2 regions of the Streptomyces sp. NPDC055287 genome follow, and region 1 is predicted to be linked to the other one. Evidence: riboswitches for the same ligand, from Rfam matches in the RefSeq annotation. Region 1 holds a riboswitch; the other holds the start of a gene.

What was found. A riboswitch is a leader RNA that binds a small molecule or an ion and turns the genes downstream of it on or off. The one in region 1 is predicted to bind glycine.
Region 2: another riboswitch for glycine. It lies ahead of gcvP (aminomethyl-transferring glycine dehydrogenase); the one in region 1 lies ahead of gcvT (glycine cleavage system aminomethyltransferase GcvT).

The regions. Positions count from the first base shown of each region.
Region 1 is NZ_JBSHNE010000002.1:567,675-573,678, reverse strand. Features, by position in the region: gene ACWIHY_RS05875 (ABC transporter permease) at 1-838, opposite strand, end outside; gene ACWIHY_RS05870 (enhanced serine sensitivity protein SseB C-terminal domain-containing protein) at 1,231-2,031, opposite strand; gene ACWIHY_RS05865 (enhanced serine sensitivity protein SseB) at 2,110-2,883, opposite strand; gene ACWIHY_RS05860 (AAA family ATPase) at 3,003-3,719, opposite strand; glycine riboswitch at 3,847-3,944, shown strand; glycine riboswitch at 3,945-4,044, shown strand; gene gcvT (glycine cleavage system aminomethyltransferase GcvT) at 4,080-5,195, shown strand; gene gcvH (glycine cleavage system protein GcvH) at 5,254-5,634, shown strand; gene glyA (serine hydroxymethyltransferase) at 5,654-6,004, shown strand, end outside.
Region 2 is NZ_JBSHNE010000007.1:280,568-286,571, forward strand. Features, by position in the region: gene gcvP (aminomethyl-transferring glycine dehydrogenase) at 1-2,732, opposite strand, end outside; glycine riboswitch at 2,968-3,064, opposite strand; gene ACWIHY_RS14800 (PRC-barrel domain-containing protein) at 3,179-3,544, shown strand; gene ACWIHY_RS14805 (DNA polymerase IV) at 3,472-4,923, opposite strand; gene ACWIHY_RS14810 (MerR family transcriptional regulator) at 4,993-5,613, opposite strand; gene ACWIHY_RS14815 (bifunctional nuclease family protein) at 5,780-6,004, opposite strand, start outside.

The DNA.
Region 1 (6,004 bases):
TCGGCGGCTTGACTCCGGCGCCCAGGAAGCTGAGAGCGGCCTCGCTGAGGACGTTGGTCGGAATCATCAGCGTCGTGTAGACGGTGATCGGGGCCACCAGGTTGGGCAGCAGCTCCTTGAAGAGGATGTACGCGCGGCCCGCGCCGAGGCTGCGTGCCGCCTCGACGTACTCGCGCTCCCTGAGGGAGAGCGTCTGGCCGCGGACGATCCGGCCCACGTACGGCCATCCGAAGAAGCCGATGACGACGATCAGCGCGCCGATGCGCACCCCGGAACCGCTGAATCCCCACAGGGAGTTGGGCAGTACAGAGACCAGCGCGATGATGAAGAGCAGCTGCGGGAAGGCCAGCAGTACGTCCATCACCCGGCTGATCGCCGCGTCGACCCAGCCGCCGAAGTAACCGGCGATGATCCCGAAGACCGTGCCGAGCACGACGGCGAAGACGGCCGCGAGGAAGGCGACCAGCAGCGAGATCCGGGCGCCGTAGACGAGGCGGCTGAACACGTCGCGGCCGTTGACCGGTTCGACTCCCAGCAGGAAGTCGGAACTCATGCCGCCCCAGCTGCCGATCGGCGTGCCGAACAGCGGGTCGATCTTGTCCTCGTGGAAGTCGTTCGGCGGGTGACCGAGCGCGCTCACGATCAAGGGCGCGAACACCGCGACCAGGATCAGGAGCAACACGACCACGCCGCCGGCCAGCGCCACCTTGTCGCGCTTCAGACGCACCCACGCGATCTTCCAGGGCGAGCGGCCTTCGATGGCTTTCGCCGGAACATCGGCCGCGACGTCAACGGCGGCGGTCTCTGCCGCGCTCGTGTCGTGCAGTGGTGCCGTCATCGTGGTGGGGACCCCTCTCGGCTCGGCCGACGGGTGGTCGGCCCGCGCCTGCCGCTGTAGCGGCTTGTTCGCATCGCAGGTGCAAGTGGTGCAGATAGCTGCAAAAGCTGCAGAAGGTGCTCGGACAAACGCAGTTGATACGGGGAAAGCGGGTCGTACACAGGACCGACGTTCCTTGTTGCGGGAGTCTTCAATGAGCGCGCGATCACCCGCCAGACCTGGCGGGCAATGGATGCGTAACCGTGATGTGGCCTGTGGCCTTCCGTTATCCGGACGCCGTGATCGGCTGAGCGGATCAGAAGCGGCCTATTGCACCAGACCGGACATGCCGCCCAACGGCCGTTATGAACCGCCGAATTGGGCTTCGGGCATCCGGTGGGCCGGGGTCGTCCTCAGTAGGCGCGCGGGGCCGGGTAGCCGTAGCCGCCCTGGTCGGCGGAGGAGGGAGCGGCGGGCGCGTGCGCCTCGCGGTCGTAGAACGGACGGGCGTTGGCGCGCAGCCACATGGACACCGGGTCGTACTCGTCGGACATCGCGACGGTGGACACGGGCAGCCCGTCGGGGACGACACCGATCGACTGCTGCATCATCGCGCGCACGGCGTCGACGGACTGCTGGCTCGTGTCGTAGAGATCGAGTCCGATGGCCAGATACGGCGCCCCGAGCGCCGGCTGCACCCACGCGCGGCGCAGCGCGCGGACCGCGGGCGTACGGTGGGCGTTCTGCGTGAGCAGAGCGTAGAACTGCGGGATCTCGATGGCCGGTTCGGACAGCCGCAGCGGCCCCGCGGGCATCCGGTCGAGCCCGGTCGCGATCCGCCGCAGGTCGAGCCAGGGGATGCCGACACCGCCGCCGGGGGCGTGCGGATTGAGCCAGATGCCCCAGCGGTCGGGGAACAGGGCGTGCGCGACGTCGTTCGCGGACACCACTTCGTACGCCCGGCTCCAGCCGCTCGCGGCGAGCTCCTGGGCGGAGGTGACGCACGGCGCGTAGCCGAGGCCGTCGACGTCCATGTTTCCGTACTGGGCGTCGGGGGACCCGGCCTGGCCGTGCCAGAGCAGCATCCAGAGCTTGCCTCCCGCCGGGTCGGCGAGGGCGCGCAGGAGTGCCTCGTACGCGTCGTAGCGCCCGGGTGTCACCTGGCGCAGCATGTGCTCGACCTGCCCGGCCGCCGCAGTGCCTGACGCGCTCACCCTGGGTCCCGCCCCTCTTCGATCCACCGTGTCGGTTGTCGACCAAGCTTAAGCGGCAGCACTGACACAGCACACGAGTCAGGCACGCGTGTAGAAAGGCCGGACCTTCTCCAGCATCCAGCCGGCGACCGGGTCCTGCGCCACGTCCAGCAGGACGAGGCTGACCTCCCAGGGCACCCGGACCCGGCCGAGCGCCCGGCCGAGGGCGTCCATCGGGGCGTTGCGGTCGGCGCCCTCCCAGGTGGACAGCTGCACGCCGACGAAGAGCACCGGGGACCCGCCCTCGACGCTCGCGAGCGCCCGGCGGGCGGTCAGCACCACACCGCTCTCCTCGAACTCCCCGGCGGCGGCGGCGAGGAAGTCGACCGGCTCCTCCTGCCAGTCCGGCTCGAAGAGCCGCACCCGGCCGCCGCTCGCGGGCCCGTCCAGCGGCGTACGGCCGGCCCGGCAGAGCTCGGCGACGGCGGGCGGCGGCAGCGGCACACCGACCGCGCCGTCCGGGTTCACCGCGATGCCGAGCTGCGGGGGCAGGCCGCGGGCGAACTCGCGGGCGGGCGCGACGGTGAAGGACATGTGGGGCCCGGCGCAGTGGCGCAGCTGCTCCTCGGAGCTGTACACGGGGACGTACGCCTCGCCGTGGATCTGCAGGGTGGGCAGGTCCAGGTTCGGGGAGTCGGGCCCGCCGCCGTTCGGCAGCGGCACCCACACCTGACTGCGGCCCAGCACCTCGACTATGCGGCCGCCGGCGGCGGGGTTGCCGAGCGAGGCGCCGAGGACCTCTTCGAGCTCGTTGCCGGGCCAGCCGTTGCCGCCGTGAGGGTGGGCCGGTGCGGGAAAGTCTGGGTAGTCCACGGCACGACTTTAACGCGGGGCACGGGTGCCCCGGGGCTCAGCCCCGGGCCCCGCTCCCCGAACGCCGGACGGGCCGGACAGTGCCGCCGAGCGGCGCGGGGTAGGCCCGTGGGCCCTCGCTACGTGCGCGCCGGGGCCGGGAAGTCGATCATCGTCAGCGCGCCCGCCGCGTCCCGGTCCAGCAGCACCGCCGACGCGCAGCCGACCGGCAGCCGGCCGGCCTCCGCGTCCCGCACCAGCCGGCCCACCGCCCGCCGGTGCCGGGCGAAGGCGTAACCCGAGACGCCGCGGCCCCGCTCCTGCTGTCCGGCCCGCGCCACGTCGGCCGTGACGTCGAGCAGCACCAGGTGCAGCGCGACGCCGCGGCGGCGGGCGTCCCGCGCCAGCCAGCGCCGCACCCAGGCCTGCGTACCGCAGTCGTGCACCACGACGCCGTCGCCCGAGCGCAGCGCCCGCCGCAGGCCCGCGTAGTGCGCCGCGCGGACCAGCGGCCGGTAGAGGGCGTACGGCAGCAGGCGCGGCATCCGCGCCTCCCAGCGCTCGCGCACGTCCTGCGAGTCGATGCGGTGCGCCGCCGCGCTCGCCGTACGCCGGATCAGGGTGCTCTTTCCGCTGCCGGGGAGGCCGGACACGACCACCGTGTCACCGGCGTCGAAGCCCAGTGCCCGCGGGCTGCGCCCCTCGCGCTCGCGCAGATCGCGCACGGTCGGCTCCGGCCGGCGGGCGGCCGACCTGACGGGCACCGGCACGGGCACGGCCACGCCCTGCTGAGCGGGCACCGCACGGTGTGTGGTGCCCGCGGTCGTCGCGTACACGCCTGGCTGCTGGAACGTCATCGTCTTCCCCCTGTCGGGTGTCCCCCACCCTTCCCCCCACCCTTGCCCAAGAAGTGTAAAGAAAAGGTAATGCGTCACAAGTCCATTTCCGTGCAATGATGTGCGCGCCAACTGCATACCGGCCGCTTGAATCCGCGCGGGAGAGTCCGAAGCACTGTGTGCCGAGGACGCCGAAGGAGCAAGTTCCTCCCTTGAATCTCTCAGGCCCCGTACCGCGCGGGCGAGGCAGATCTGAAAAGCGGGCCGCTTCGTCGCGGCTCCACCCAAGGTGCAAGCCGGGACTCTCTCGGTGAACCTCTCAGGTTCCGATGACAGATGGGGAGGATTGTCCTCGCCTGTCATGCCCTGGGAGCCCCACACATGAGCAATGTCCCCCGTCACACCGCCCTCGACGCGCTGCATCGTTCGCTGGGCGCGACCATGACCGACTTCGCGGGCTGGGACATGCCGCTCCGGTACGCCAGCGAGCGCGACGAGCACAACGCCGTACGCACCCGTGCCGGCCTCTTCGACCTCTCCCACATGGGCGAGATCACGGTCACCGGCCCGCAGGCCGTGAACGCCCTCGACTACGCCCTCGTCGGCAACATCGGCACGGTCGGCCTCGGCCGCGCCCGCTACACGATGATCTGCCAGGAGGACGGCGGGATCGTCGACGACCTGATCGTCTACCGCCTGGCCGAGAACGAGTACATGGTCGTCGCCAACGCGGGCAACGCCCAGATCGTCCTCGACGCCATCACCGAGCGCGCCGCCGGTTTCGACGCCGTCGTACGGGACGACCGTGACGCGTACGCCCTGATCGCCGTCCAGGGCCCCGAGTCCCCAGGCATCCTGAAGTCCGTCACCGACGCCGACCTCGACGGGCTGAAGTACTACGCGGGCCTGCCCGGCACCGTCGCCGGTGTCCCCGCGCTCATCGCCCGTACCGGCTACACCGGCGAGGACGGCTTCGAGCTCTTCGTCGCCCCCGCCGACGCCGAGAAGCTGTGGCAGGCGCTGACCGAGGCGGGCAAGGACGCCGGGCTCGTACCGGCCGGCCTCTCCTGCCGCGACACCCTGCGCCTCGAAGCGGGCATGCCGCTGTACGGGCACGAGCTGACCACCGCGCTGACCCCCTTCGACGCGGGTCTGGGCCGGGTCGTGAAGTTCGAGAAGGAGGGCGACTTCGTCGGCCGCGCCGCCCTCGAGGCCGCCGCCGAGCGCGCCGAGACCGCGCCTCCGCGCAAGCTGGTCGGCCTGATCGCCGAGGGCCGCCGCGTCCCGCGTGCCGGTTTCTCCGTGGTCGCCGACGGCAAGGTCGTCGGCGAGGTCACCTCCGGCGCCCCGTCTCCGACGCTGGGCAAGCCGATCGCCATGGCGTACGTCGACGCCGCGCACGCTGCGCCCGGCGCCTCCGGTGTGGGCGTCGACATTCGCGGTACGCATGAGCCGTACGAGGTCGTCGCGCTGCCGTTCTACAAGCGCCAGAAGTGACCCCCCGCACAACCTCCCCGTTCATCAGCACTCCCCCGCGTACAGGAGAATTCAGGTCATGAGCAACCCCCAGCAGCTGCGTTACAGCAAGGAGCACGAGTGGCTGTCGACCGTCGAGGACGGCGTCGCGACGGTCGGCATCACGGAGTTCGCGGCCAACGCGCTCGGTGACGTCGTCTACGCCGACCTCCCCTCCGTCGGCGACACGGTGACCGCGGGCGAGACCTGCGGCGAGCTGGAGTCGACCAAGTCGGTCAGCGACCTGTACTCCCCGGTGACCGGCGAGATCGTCGAGTCCAACCAGGACGTCGTCGACGACCCGTCGCTGGTGAACTCCGCCCCGTTCGAGGGCGGCTGGCTCTTCAAGGTGCGCGTCGCGGAGGAGCCGGCCGACCTGCTCTCCGCCGATGAGTACGACGCCCTCTCCTCCGGCAACTAAGACCTCGAACGGGACCGTGATGACGCTTCTCAACACTCCCCTGCATGAGCTCGACCCGGACGTCGCCGCCGCCGTCGACGCCGAGCTGCTCCGCCAGCAGTCCACCCTCGAAATGATCGCCTCGGAGAACTTCGCTCCGGTCGCGGTCATGGAGGCCCAGGGCTCCGTCCTCACCAACAAGTACGCCGAGGGTTACCCCGGCCGCCGTTACTACGGCGGCTGCGAGCACGTCGACGTGGTCGAGCAGATCGCCATCGACCGCATCAAGGCCCTCTTCGGCGCCGAGCACGCGAACGTCCAGCCCCACTCGGGCGCCCAGGCCAACGCCGCCGCGATGTTCGCGCTGCTGAAGCCCGGCGACACGATCATG
Region 2 (6,004 bases), on a different contig from region 1:
TCGCCGCCCAGCGCGGCCGCCGTGTGCGGCGCGTTGCGCAGAGGGTTGTCGTCCGCCGGCCACTCGCCCGACGCGACCTTCTCGATCTCCGCACGAATGGCGATCATCGTGTCGCAGAACCTGTCGATCTCCGCCAGGTCCTCGCTCTCGGTCGGCTCGATCATCAGCGTGCCCGCCACCGGGAACGACATGGTCGGCGCGTGGAAGCCGTAGTCGATGAGCCGCTTGGCGATGTCGTCCACGCTGACGCCCGTCGACTTCGACAGCGGCCGCAGGTCGACGATGGCCTCGTGCGCCACCAGCCCGTTCGGACCGGTGTAGAGCACGGGGTAGTGCGGCTCCAGGCGCTTGGCGATGTAGTTCGCGGCCAGCACAGCCACCTGAGTCGCCCGCTTGAGCCCCTCGCCGCCCATCAGACGGACGTACGCCCACGAGATCGGCAGAATCCCCGCCGAGCCCCACGGAGCGGCCGAGATGGGCCCCACACCCGTCTCGGGACCGGCGGTCGGCTGGAGCGGGTGGTTCGGCAGGTACGGCGCGAGGTGGGCGCGTACGCCGACCGGGCCGACGCCGGGGCCGCCGCCGCCGTGCGGGATGCAGAAGGTCTTGTGCAGGTTCAGGTGCGAGACGTCGCCGCCGAACTTGCCCGGCTTGGCGAGGCCGACCAGCGCGTTGAGGTTGGCGCCGTCGACGTACACCTGACCGCCGGCCTCGTGCACCGTCGCGCAGATGTCGGCGACGTGCTCCTCGAACACCCCGTGCGTGGACGGGTAGGTGATCATCAGCACCGACAGCTCGTCGCGGTACTGCTCGATCTTGGCGTGCAGGTCCTCGACGTCGACCTCGCCGTCCTCGCGGGTCTTGACGACGACGACCTTCATGCCGGCCATGACCGCGCTCGCGGCGTTCGTGCCGTGCGCGGACGACGGGATCAGGCACACCGTGCGCTGGTCGTCGCCGTTGGCCCGGTGGTACGCCCGGACCGCCAGCAGACCCGCGAGCTCGCCCTGCGAACCGGCGTTGGGCTGGATCGACACCGCGTCGTACCCGGTGACCTCGGCGAGGCGCTCCTCCAGCTCGTGGATGAGCGTGAGGTAACCCTGCGCCTGCTCGACGGGCGCGAAGGGGTGGACCGCCCCGAACTCCGGCCAGGTGACCGGCTCCATCTCGGTGGTCGCGTTCAGCTTCATCGTGCACGAACCGAGCGGGATCATACCGCGGTCGAGCGCGTAGTCGCGGTCGGCGAGCTTGCGCAGGTAGCGCAGCATCGCGGTCTCGGAGCGGTGCTGGTGGAAGACGGGGTGCGTGAGGACCGCGTCGGTCCGCAGCAGACCCTCCGGCAGCGCGTCGGCCGCCTTCGCGTCGAGCGCCTCGATGTCGGCGTCGACACCGAAAGCCGCCCAGACCGCGGAGATCTGTGCGCGCGCCGTCGTCTCGTCGCAGGCGATGGAGACGTGGTCGGCGTCGGCCAGGTACAGGTTGACGCCGACCTCACGGGCCGCGGCGACGACGTCGGCCGCCCTGCCCGGGACGCGGGCGGTCAGCGTGTCGAAGTACGTACCGTGCACGACCTCGACGCCGCCGGCGCGCAGTCCCTCGGCGAGGAGCGTCGCGTACCGGTGGGTGCGGCGCGCGATGCCGCGCAGGCCGTCGGGGCCGTGGTAGACGGCGTACATACCGGCCATGACCGCGAGCAGGACCTGCGCGGTACAGATGTTGCTGGTGGCCTTCTCGCGGCGGATGTGCTGCTCACGCGTCTGGAGCGCCAGCCGGTACGCCTTGTTGCCGTCCGCGTCGACGGAGACGCCGACGAGCCGCCCCGGGAGGCTGCGCGCGAACTTCTCGCGTACGGCCATGAACCCCGCGTGCGGGCCGCCGAAGCCCATGGGGACACCGAAACGCTGGGTGGTGCCCACCGCGATGTCCGCGCCGAGCTCGCCGGGCGAGGTCAGCATCGTCAGCGCCAGCAGGTCGGCGGCGACCGTAACGATCGCCCCGAGCTCGTGCGCCTGCTCGATGACGGGCTTGATGTCGCGTACGGCGCCGGAGGCACCCGGGTACTGGAGCAGGACGCCGAAGACACCACGCTCGGCCACCTCGGCCGGAATGCCGCCGGACAGGTCGGCGACGACGACCTCGACCCCGGTCGGCTCGGCCCGGGTCTGGATCACGGCCACGGTCTGCGGCAGCGTGTCCGCGTCGATGAGGAAGACGCCGTTCTTGACCTTGCCGACGCGGCGCGCGAGCGACATGGCCTCGGCGGCGGCGGTGCCCTCGTCGAGCAGCGAGGCGCCCGAGGTCGGCAGACCGGTCAGGTCCGCGACCATCGTCTGGAAGTTGAGCAGCGCCTCCAGGCGGCCCTGCGAGATCTCCGGCTGGTAGGGCGTGTACGCCGTGTACCAGGCCGGGTTCTCCATGACGTTGCGAAGGATCACCGGCGGCGTGAAGGTGCCGTAGTACCCGAGCCCGATCATCGGGGCGAGCACCTGGTTGCGGTCGGCGAGCGTGCGCAGCTCGGCCAGCACTTCGGCCTCGGTGCGCGCGTCGGGCAGCCCGAGCGCCTCGGCGCTCTTGATGACGTCCGGCACCGCGGCCGCGGTCAGCTCGTCGAGCGAGCCGTACCCGACCTGGGCAAGCATCTTGGCCTGAGCTTCGGCATCGGGCCCGATGTGGCGCTGCTCGAAGGGGATGCCACGCTCAAGCTGTGAGAGCGGAATGCGGTTTGCGGTCATCTGCGGAAGGCCTCCTGGTCTGACGCGACCTGCGAGGGGCACCACGGCACGGGTACCCGGACGGCCTCCCCCTCTGTCATCTCAACCTGAGAGCTTCACCGGAAGACCGTGCGGACGTCGCTGACGTCGAGAGTCGTTCCGGCTTTCACCGTCGGTGAGGACGGGGTCCGCGACAGGTGCTGTGCTGTCCTCCAGCACATTCCCGTCCGACGCCCGCCCTGCTTTCCAGAGTGACCTCGTCCGTGCGGTACGTGGGCCTGAGAGATTCCGGGGAGGATTTGCTCCTTCGGCGCCTCCGGCACGTTCACCGGAGACTCTCCCGCACGGGGTCAGCAGCCATTGGCCAGCCTACCAGCGAGGCCCGTCATGGATCCCTCGAGTGGCCGAGTCCACAGTTGTGCACTTTCGTAGGGTCTACGGAGCAGCTGCGATCAGTTGGAGGGACCGTGCAGACCGACATCGATCCGCGCAGCCTGATCGGCCGCAAGGCGTACGACCGCAACGGCACCAAGATCGGAACGGTGGACGAGGTCTACCTCGACGACGCCACCGGTGTGCCCGAATGGGCCGCGGTACGCACCGGCCTCTTCAGCCGGGACGCCTTCGTGCCCCTGGAGCCCAGCAAGTTCGTCGACGACTCCCTGCGGGTGCCCTACGACCGCGCCCTGATCCGGGACGCCCCCGACTTCGGTGTGGGCCGCCACCTCTCCCCCGAGCAGGAACTACAGCTCTACCACCACTACGGGCTCGACATCTCCTCCCCCGCCCCCGACCGGGACTTCGGGCGGCTGGCCGGCGACGACCCGGCCTGATCCGCGGACGCCCGCACCAGCGGGAGCGGGTCCGACGGCGCCAGATCCGGATCGTCCACCCTGAAGGTCCTCACCCGCCCCGGCGGCGATGTCGGCTCCTCGAACCGCACGGTCACCCTCCCCACACCACTGCCCTGCACCCACCCCGCTCCGTACTCGGCGTGCCGCACGTCCTGCCCGGCCAGCCACCGGCGCTCCACCGGCGGCCCGGGCACCGGCGCCGCCGGCTCCCCTCCGCCGCCCGGTGCCGCGCCCGCCGTCCCGCCGGACTCCTCGCCCGCCTCCGCCTCGGCGTCGGCGCGCTCACCCGCCGCCTGCGCGAAGAGATCTTCCTGAGTGAAGTCGGCAAGCCCGGTGACGCCTACGCCCAGCAGGCGCACACCGCCCGTGGTGTCTACCGCTTCGAGCAGCCGACCCGCGGCCTCCCGTACGACCGCCGGATCGTCGGTCGGCCCCCGCAGCGTCTCCGAGCGTGTCAGCGTCGAGAAGTCGTACCTGCGCACCTTCAGCACCACGGTCCGGCCCGAGCGCCCGGCGGCCCGCAACCGCTGCACGCACCGGTCGGACAGCCGTACCACCTCGTTCCTGACCCGGACCCGGTCGTGGAGATCGACCTCGAAGGTGTCCTCGACCGACACCGATTTCGCGTCCCTCTCGGCCACTACGGGCCGCTCGTCGTGCCCGACGGCCATTCGGTACAGCGAGAGCCCGTGCGCCTTTCCCAGCAGCCGTACGAGCTCGTCCTCGCCCGCTTCCGCCAGGTCCGCGACGGTCGTCATCCCCGCCCGCCGCAGATGCTCCCCGGTGGCCGGCCCGACCCCGGGCAGAATCCGCACCGGCATGGGCCCCAGCAGCTCCCGCTCGGTCCCCGGCTCTATGAGGGCCAGCCCGTCCGGCTTGGCCTGCTCCGAAGCGATCTTCGCCAGCATCTTCGAGCCCGCGAGCCCCACGGATCCCGTGAGTCCCGTGACGGCCCGGATGTCGGCCCGCAGCAGCTCTCCGGCCCTGCGGGCCGAGGCCGAGTCGTCGGCCACCCCGCCCGCCTCCAGGTCGACGAACGCCTCGTCCAGGCTCAGCGGCTCCACCAGCGGGGAAAGCCGCCCGAGAAGCTCCATGACCTGCTCGCTCACCGACCGGTAGAGAGCGAAGCGCGGCATCAGATAGGCGGCGTTGGGGCACAGCCGTCGCGCCTGGGCCACCGGCATCGCGGAGTGCACCCCGAACCGCCTGGCTTCGTACGAAGCGGTGGCGACGACCCCACGGGTCCCGATACCGCCGACCACCACCGGCTTACCGCGCAGACTCGGCTTCGCTGCCTGCTCTGCGGCGGCGAAGAAGGCATCCATGTCCAGATGCAGGATGGTCGGCGCGGATCTCACACCACCGATGCTGCCGTACGGCACTGACAATGGGACGGCGGCGGCGCGGCGGGAAGCCGGGCCGCCCGGTCAGCCGGCCTTGTTACGGCGCCGGGCCAGCTCGTCGGTGGGGTTGTGCCCGACCAGCGTCTCGCCCGTGTCGACGCGCTCACCGTGCAGTTGCGACAGCGCACTCTCCACGTCCCGCCAGACCACGCCCACGGCGATCCCGAAGACGCCCTGGCCGCCCTGGAGCAATTCGACGACCTCGTCCGGCGAGGAGCACTCGTAGACCGTCGCCCCGTCGCTCATGAGCGTCATCCGCTCGAGATCCTGGAAGCCGCGCGCCCGCAGATGCTGGACCGCGGCGCGGATGTTCTGCAGCGCCACCCCAGTGTCCAGGAAACGCTTGACGATCTTGAGGACGACGACATCGCGGAAGCTGTAGAGACGCTGCGTGCCCGACCCGTAGGCAGGCCGCACACTCGGCTCCACCAGCCCCGTACGCGCCCAGTAGTCGAGCTGCCGGTACGTGATGCCTGCCGCCGCGCACGCGGTGGGCCCCCGGTACCCGATGCTCTCCGTGCTGTCGGCCGCCGTCGCCCCGCCCATGGCCGACGTCACGCCCTGCCGCCCCGCCAGAGGGTCGACCGCACTGCCGTGAAGCGGATACGGCCCGCCCGCCACCGTACCGTCGCCGCTGCTTCTCACGCCGACCTCCGTCCTTGACCTGCCCTGTCGACGGTAGGCAGTCACCCGGGGTGCGTCAACGATCGCCACACTCGGCACGCCGAGTGATAATCACCCTGAGAGTGGTTTCCCGTGCCTCACTGCGGGGAAAGGCTACTCGAATGCGCGGACAGCTCTGGCGTGTGGCTCACTGACTGTTGGTCCCGAAGTCCTCGGGAGAGATCTGGTCGAGGAACTCGCGGAACTTCTCCACCTCGTCCTCCTGCTCGTCGGGAATCGCGATACCGGCGTCGTCCAGCACACCGTCACTGCCGTAGATCGGCGTCCCGGTACGCAGCGCCAGCGCTATGGCGTCCGACGGCCGGGCGCTCACTTCGACTCCGCTGGCAAAGACCAGCTCGGCGTAGAAGAC